DNA from 2 places in the Turicibacter sp. St.80E1 genome. Region 1 is predicted to be linked to the other one. Evidence: riboswitches for the same ligand, from Rfam matches in the RefSeq annotation. Region 1 holds a riboswitch; the other holds the start of a gene.
The links. A riboswitch is a leader RNA that binds a small molecule or an ion and turns the genes downstream of it on or off. The one in region 1 is predicted to bind cyclic di-GMP.

Region 1 (4,156 bases):
ATCGTTCCGTCACCAAACACGCGTACCTTCGACACTTCTCCACCCGAAACGGATCCATCCCCATAAATCATTATTTTTCTAGCCATTTCCGGTTCTCCTTTCTAAATTTGTTTAATGGTTTTAACAACTGAACCAGGGGCAATTTCTAATTGTTCTTTATACTCAATCGTATCGATGTGACATCCCGGCCCTACAAACACACGATCGCCGTAAACCTGTTTGACTTGTGCATATTCTAAATGAATGTCCTCTCCCTCGATTAATTCACCACTTATTAACCCCGTTCGCTTTTTAAGAGAAAACCACTTATTTTGTGATAACCGTGTACTTTCTAATGAGCGTGTCATCCGAATAGTGGTTGCCGTGATGACCTCAAAAAAAGAATCCTCAACAAACAAGAGCTCTAAATGATTCGCCTCAAGTGATTCTTTTAATTTGGCTTTCCCTTCAATCACGGCCTGTTCGAACTTAAGGGATTGATCGACATGTAAATAGCCAAACACATTTAAAGTAAGTGCCTTCATCTCACCTACTACTTTACATAATCCAGAAACATGAATCTCTTTCGCTTTAAGAGATTTAGACTTTAAGGTTCCTTCAATGACGAGCTGCTGCTCACACTCAACCTCTTTTGAAAAACCAACACCTGAGACCGTAAACTGCTGACATTTAATAGGTCCGGTGAAACGACCGATCCCTTCAATACTCACATCGCCAAATGTTCCTCCACCACTTTGACCTATTCCGTTTATCTCTAAATTAAACATCGCTTCTCCTCCTGCATCGTTGCTTGTTTTACTGTTGAGGTTGAATCAACCACTAACGTCCCACTGTATTCAATCGCCTCAATTTCACAGTGCGGTCCAATCACGATATCCTGACCACGAATTTTTTTTATTCTCGCATTTTCAACATAAACAGAATCCGCTTCAATTAAGTTCCCTTTGACGACGGTTGTGCCTGAAAATAAATGACACAGTGTTGAAAGTCGTGATAGTAATCCATGTTTCGGTTCTAACTCACAAATTTTAACGTCGCTCGCTCCGAGTTCATTAAATGAAGATCCAGACGTTGATGAAATCTCAACCTTTTCTGAATTAATCATGTCCTTACAATCTATCCGTCCTTTCACTTTTAAGACTTCGGATTCAACCGAATCGGCCGTCATCATTCCTCGAATCTCTAACACATGTGCACACAGTTCCCCTGTTATCGTTACCATCCCAGATATCTCTGCGTTTTCTACCTTTAAACTGTTCGCACTTAATTTTCCTGAAAGCTTTAATATCCCAACTTCAAGTTCCTGTAAGGCAGTCAAAAGGCCAGAAATTGTTAACTCACGGATATTCATCCGACTCTCACCTTTTACCTTCCCACTTACTACAAACTTTTCCTGACAACTGACGTTCTTCTTCGCTGTTAACAAACCACTTACCTTTGCCTCATGTACCTCTAGGTGATGATTGAACGTTGCTTGGCCACTTACTTCTAATTGTGACACAGTTACACCTTCATCAAACATTCCTAGCCCACTTACTTTCAAAAGCTCAGCAGTCAACGCTCCTTGAATAGATCCATATCCCGAAAGACGGACCTCTTTATAACTTCCACCTAACACCTGCTCTTTTCCACTAATAGATAAACAATCGTTACGACGCATTTTTCTCAACACCTTTCCCTATCGACAGTGTTACACTCTACTTTTAATATAACATAACAATGTTACGTTGTCACGCGTTAATAAAACATTGTTTCGCAAAAAGTTAAACAAACAAAACAGTGTGTACTAAAATAAGAATACCTGTCCTCTTCCTAAAACAGGCCTCATAGCTTAAATTAATGGTTACTTAAAAGTATCCAACCCGTCATAAAAAGAGGTGCCCTAGTTCGGACACCTCTTTTTAAATGCTTTGAGCATCATTCCCTCTATTCCTCATTGATTCGACTAAACATTTAACTTGCTCACTCTACCGATTTAAGCGTAAATACTTTGAATTCTTCTAAGCTAATCGGCGGTGAATACAAATAACCTTGAATATAGACAACACCTGGATATAATTCTTGCAAAACTTCGAGTTGTTTAGGATACTCTAACCCTTCCATCACCATTCTTTTTTGATAATATTCAATCACTTTTCCTATAAATAAGACGGATGCCTGGCGAATAAAAGAGGTTTGGATTTCATCGATAAAATGTTTATCTAGCTTAATAATGTCATAATCAATTTTATCGAGCATATCTAAATTCGCATACTCGACACCGAAATCATCGATCGCCACTTTAACCCCAAGCGATCTTAATTCACGAATCACCTGATTCGTCAAGCTTTGATTCTCAAGGTGATACTTTTCGATAATCTCAAAACAAAGTTTAATTTCAGTTAAATCCACATGAGCTAAAATCTCCTTTACCTGTTCAATAAATGAAGGGCTAGCTAGCTCTTTAAAGGAAACATTTAAAGAAATATAAAATTCGTCATCAAGATGTTGATTATGCGCTTTAATTTCTGGATAATCTTGAATCACCCGTTGTAAAACCCACAGCGTGATGCGTTCCATTAATCCAAGTTCCTCAACCGTCTCTAGAAAATGAAACGGTGATAAAATGTTATCGTTGTCTTTCATCCTTAATAACGCCTCACATGCCATCACTTTATGTTGATCTGGATTAACGATCGGTTGGTAATAAAGAATAAATTCATCATGAGCTAACTTATGGATAAATCGATACTTTTGTTTTCGCTTTTCCCAAACCGCTAAGAGACGATGAGAAAAAAAGGTTGCCACCGCCATTAAAATGAAGACTAGTCCAATCACTGAAGCCTCCATCTGTCGTTGATACTCACTAAACTCCAACTGATTCGTTGTAGGTGTTGCCAAAACAGACTGATGCGGCATCACTAATCCACCTAAAAGTATAAATCGTAACCCGAAATAATCCAAAATACTTTTCCTCAGATGAGATGATTCACCTAATGTTTCTGTTGCTAAGATTTTCTTCGTCGTAAAATTACTGCCCAAAACTTTATTAATCATCTTATCCTCCAACTACTAATTTAGCCGGTTGTACCATTTTCTCCTGACTTCCAAGGTACCCACATTCACGAAAGCCACTCATCGAATCTAAATCAGAATATTTTCTTCTTTCTAGTGTATCAGACTCTTGTGCATTCGACATCAATTATTTTTAATTAAATTTTTTAAAACTCCCCTTTTATCTAGGCAAATCGTGTTTTCGGTATTAGTTGAGTTGCTTCGTGATAAGTGTAATCACTAATTTGAGATGTTGGTGAATAATTCTAAATTTAGGGTTCCCATCGTTCATTAACACGTAATTATTCATCTTTAGTAAGAGCTTGAGTAAAAGAGGATGGATTTCACGTAAAAAACAATGAACGTGATGTTGAATGTTCCCCTTTATTTTTTTAACCCCCATCTCAATCTCTCCATAAAATAGTGTCCGATGTTTTTGATCTAAAAAATGGTTTAAAGAAGGATACCCTTTTTCAACATAAAAATTGGCTTTCTTCTTCTCCATTGACCCTTTTAGCAGCGTAAGTGCATGCGAGTGGGTCTTTGCAAATTGATTCATGCCCTTCATGTTATTCTCCCCCTATTTATCATTTCATCTCAAATATATGTCTCTTTCCCGCTATTATAACAAAAGGGTCGTGTCATTTTTTCCAAAATCCCCACTAAAATCATAAATATCACGCTTTTTTCATATATATTAATGACGAGAAATGTTTTACTTTTAAGAAGATTTGCATCCTCATCGTCACCTCTCGTATCCTATGACGTTATGCATGGAATACAGAGAAACTAAGGAGGTGTCCTATGTATCCCGTTTATAAAAAGCTTGGAACTGTTGAAAACTGTGAAGAGATTGAGGTTGCGTTTCCTTTGCAACATCAGGATCAGCAACCGGGGATGGAATATTTGATGAACCCTCGTCCCATCTCAGAAAATCCATATATTAAAGGAAGTGGGCGATTGAAAGGCAAAGTTGCCCTGATTACAGGAGGAGATTCCGGTATTGGCCGGGCAGTTGCCTATGCCTTTGCACGCGAAGGGGCCAACGTGGCCATTGCCTATTTAAACGAAGAAATCGACGCAAAGGAGACAAAGCAACATATTTTAGAACTAGGTCAGGAAT
Region 2 (4,156 bases), 950 kb from region 1:
CGATCCATCCAAACGTCTGATAATCGTGATTTAATAATGGATTAATAATTGTAAACAAACTGGCAAAAGTAATGGCACATATAGCTACTATACTAATCATCAACGTAAACCATTTATTTTTATAAATAACAAAGGTACGCCCCTCTTTCTTTATAAATCTAAAAATAATAAATGAGCTCACTAAAAAGATAGTTGGAATCGCTCCTGAAATACCTGTCATTAATAATAGTTTATCAAATAAATACGTCGCTGCATTTCCTCCAAAAGAAACAGTTAAAATTAAGACGATACATACCACAGTTTGAAATGCCATCGCCGAAATAGGGGTTCCACGTTGGTATCTTACAAATAATTTTGGCCAAATTTGTCTTGGCGTTCCTTCAATTAATTGTTTTAATGGAGCATACGAAAAAATAACCATCGCAGCACTTAATGAAATAAACATCGATACTCCAACGTACCTCATTAAAAACATTCCCACTTGTAAACATGTTGATTCCCTGAAACCAAGAGCCATTCCTAATTCATATCCTAAATTTTTTATAACAATGTAAATAAAATTACCCGAGTTAACCTCACTATTTGCTAATACGCTGTTCCAATCTACTACGGATTCGACAGCAAATATTCCTATAATATACAGTAGCGGAATGACCAGAATTGATCCTATAAACCACTTGAATATTTTTTCAATAGAACCTTCAACTTGACTTACAAAACTAATAACCGTTTCAATCCCGCCAAAAGCTAAAATAGTTAACGTGAAAAAGGAGAGCATTGGCACTATTCCTTGAAAATCGATATTAAATGATGGCAATACAAAGTGTTTAATCTCATAAAGGGCTTCCCACTTATTAACTATTAATATTGTTATACCAATAAGAAATATCATTACATTTAATATAATATTAATGATTCCGCCAATTAAAGTTGCTCTCATTATACTTTTTAAACCACGTGAAGTAATAATAAAAATAATAAGAAAAAAAGTCCATCCTAAAATACCAAATAGTTGTGCATTAGATATCCCTAACATTTCAAATCTTTCTTGGGAACTAGAAAATAACCCAGGTAGTGGAGCCCATATCGTAAAAGCCGTATTAACCATCCAAATCAAATAAGATGTATACCATAAAAATGTAACGATAAATGCCCATCGCGATCCAATTAAGTTTTGCATCCAATCATAAATTCCATTATGATTTTTAAAACTAAAGGAAAATTCACTCATCATAAACGAAAATGGGATGAAAAAAACTACAGCTGCTAAAATAAACCAAAATATCGCCTGATATCCCATGAAATAATATCCCCGCATAATTTGATTAAAACCAAATATACATGTCAACATCATGAAAGGTATCTCAAACCCTCTGAAATTTTTTTCATAATTCACCCGCTCCTGCTATGATTTTATAAATAATAAAAAATGTTTTTATTATAAGAAAATGTAAATCTAATAGATTTACATTTTTAATCTTTTTTATTTTCTATAACTTCTATTTCTGGAATTGTGAATGTTTTAATCGATTCAATTCCGATAGGAGGAGAATATAAATAACCTTGGATATAAACAGATCCCGGATATAACTTTATTAAAGAATCTAATTGTTCTGGATATTCTACTCCTTCCATTACCATCTTGCGATTATTATGTTCAATAATTCTACCAATAAATAAAACCGTTTCTTTTCGTATTTGTGAAGATTGAATCTCATCAATAAAATGTTTATCTAATTTAATAACATCGTATTCGATTTTATCTAATATATCTAAATTCGAATACTCCACACCAAAATCATCAATGGCAATTTGGATTCCTAATTGTCTTAGCTCAGCAATAATACCATTCATAAACTCACGGTCTTCTAATTGATAACGTTCCACAATTTCAAAGCATAATTTAACTTTCGTTAAGTCAACATCTTTTAATATTCGCTTAACTTCATCGATAAATGTACTACTTGCTAATTCTTTGAAGGAAACATTCATCGAAATGTAGAACTCCTCATCTAAGTCCTTAGTATTTGCTTTAATTTCTTCAAAATCCTTTAAAATTTGAGATAAAACCCATAATGTCATTTCTTCCATTAAGTCTAATTCATAAATATCGTTTAGAAAAAATGCTGGACTTAAAACCTTGTCTCCATCTTTTTTACGCAATAAAGCTTCACAGGCTATAATTTTATGTTTTTTAAAATCAATAATAGGCTGATAGTATACAATAAATTGATTATTATTGATTTGTTCTTTTAACTGCCTACAACTCACCCCATTTTCCATTTTAATAATTACTTTATAGATAACAAATCCTATCCCCGTAAAGAAAACAAGAACGAATAATAAGAGATAGATTTCTGATTGTTTTTTATAGTCATTAAAATATGAACTATACAAGTCTTCTATTTTTTCCCTAGATGTACTATCCTCAAAGAAAGAATCAATCTTTTTCATTACATCTTCATTTTCTTTCGTTGACATCATATAAACCGGCCCTACAGAAATTTCATAAATTTTATTAAATTTTTGAAATGACTGATCGGTTGAAGATGCCAATGTGAAATCAATTTCATTATTTTTTAACATAAGGGATAATTCATCAAGAGAGGACACCTGCTCTCTTTTCACTGAGATATCAAATGAATCCAATATATCAGCAAATTGTTGAAAGCTTAATATGTTTATATATCCGTAGGTTAATCCTTTTAATGCATCTATATGACCAAATTTGATATTAGGATCATTTGTATAAACGCCCATACTATCAATACCGATATAATATTTACTATAAATAAATTCTTTTTCACGTTCAGGCGTTTTTCCAGCACCAAAAACCAAATCTATTTCATTATTTTTCAAATTTTCAATAGCTGAATCTAAAGAGATATCAACATATTCATACTCAATCCCCGTTGATTTCGAAATAAGTTCCATTAAATCGTAATAATACCCCATTCGCTTTCCATTATCATCGAAATAGTAAAACAAATCATCCGGATAAAAGCCTATCTTTATAACTTTTTTATCCTGTGCTAATACTTCTTCGGATAAATTAGTCCCTCCCAAAACGAGTTGTCCTAAGAAAATAAAAATAGTCGCATATCCTAAAATATTAACCATTAACTTTTTTAAACCTCTTGTCTTAATCCTCTGACTTTTTATAAACTCCTTTATATCTATAATAGTTTTTTGTTTTTTCATTATTACCCTCCAATTACATATTCAACTCGTCCTACTTTTTCACCACTCATTATAATTTTCTATACAAAAGATAATCTTTGAGTCGCGAGGACTATGATAAATTTGTAAGTTAGCCGGTTGTGCCATTTTCTCCTGATTTCCAAGGCACCCATATACAGAGAAATCCATCATCGAATCTAAACTTATTTTATATATTCAAGTTGTTATAAGAAAAAAGAATTTTCAAAACAATTAAAACCTAATAATTAATAATTTAATTTAATCTACTCAACAGAAGACAAACATTTATTTTAATATTATCATATGTCATATTTGCTATCTAAAAGGAACCTATTCAGAAAGTGTTTATGAGAAATAAGGGCCTTCATCCCCCTCTCCTCCGGCTTCAATTACAACCAGTGAGTCATTCAATACTAGTTCATCATTCGCAGGAAAATCTTTAATCGCTATTTTTAATGATTCTTCTTATAGCGTTTCTTTATACATTTAATCTTCAAAAAAGTAAACTTTATCTTTTCCTTTATTTTTTTTATGCTTATACATCATAAAATCACTTTTATCAATTAATTCTTCTAGTGTTTCACCGTCGTATGGGTAAACAGCAACCCCCAGAGAAAATTCAATATTAACACTAATTTCCTCCGTTAATGCTTCTGGGGATTCAAAAAGAGGCGCAATATACTGTTGATAATAATCAATAAACTCAGATCTATCTTCATATCCTTTATAAATGAGAATAAACTCATCCCCGGAATAGCGCGTCACAATCCCTCGATTACCAAGTGCTTGTTGCATTTTTTCGCCAAATCGAATTAACAGTAAATCACCCATTGTATGTCCATAAACATCATTAATCATTTTAAATTTATTTAAATCAACGAACACCAATGCAAATGGCTCCTTAGTTTTCAAGAGCTCTGCTCCTAATAGAGCTAATTTTTTTCGATTCGGTAAT

Region 2: linked by a shared signal. The riboswitch ahead of AC6I0I_RS02325 (EAL domain-containing protein) and the one ahead of AC6I0I_RS09195 (EAL domain-containing protein) in region 1 are both predicted to bind cyclic di-GMP.

What each region holds. Positions count from the first base shown of each region.
Region 1 is NZ_AP039386.1:1,909,573-1,913,728, forward strand. It holds gene AC6I0I_RS09180 (polymer-forming cytoskeletal protein) at 1-86, opposite strand, end outside; gene AC6I0I_RS09185 (hypothetical protein) at 102-767, opposite strand; gene AC6I0I_RS09190 (hypothetical protein) at 755-1,660, opposite strand; gene AC6I0I_RS09195 (EAL domain-containing protein) at 1,963-3,036, opposite strand; cyclic di-GMP riboswitch class II at 3,050-3,134, opposite strand; gene AC6I0I_RS09200 (hypothetical protein) at 3,242-3,601, opposite strand; gene AC6I0I_RS09205 (SDR family oxidoreductase) at 3,838-4,156, shown strand, end outside.
Region 2 is NZ_AP039386.1:494,879-499,034, reverse strand. It holds gene yjeM (glutamate/gamma-aminobutyrate family transporter YjeM) at 1-1,354, opposite strand, end outside; gene AC6I0I_RS02325 (EAL domain-containing protein) at 1,474-3,120, opposite strand; cyclic di-GMP riboswitch class II at 3,305-3,388, opposite strand; gene AC6I0I_RS02320 (sensor domain-containing diguanylate cyclase) at 3,688-4,156, opposite strand, start outside.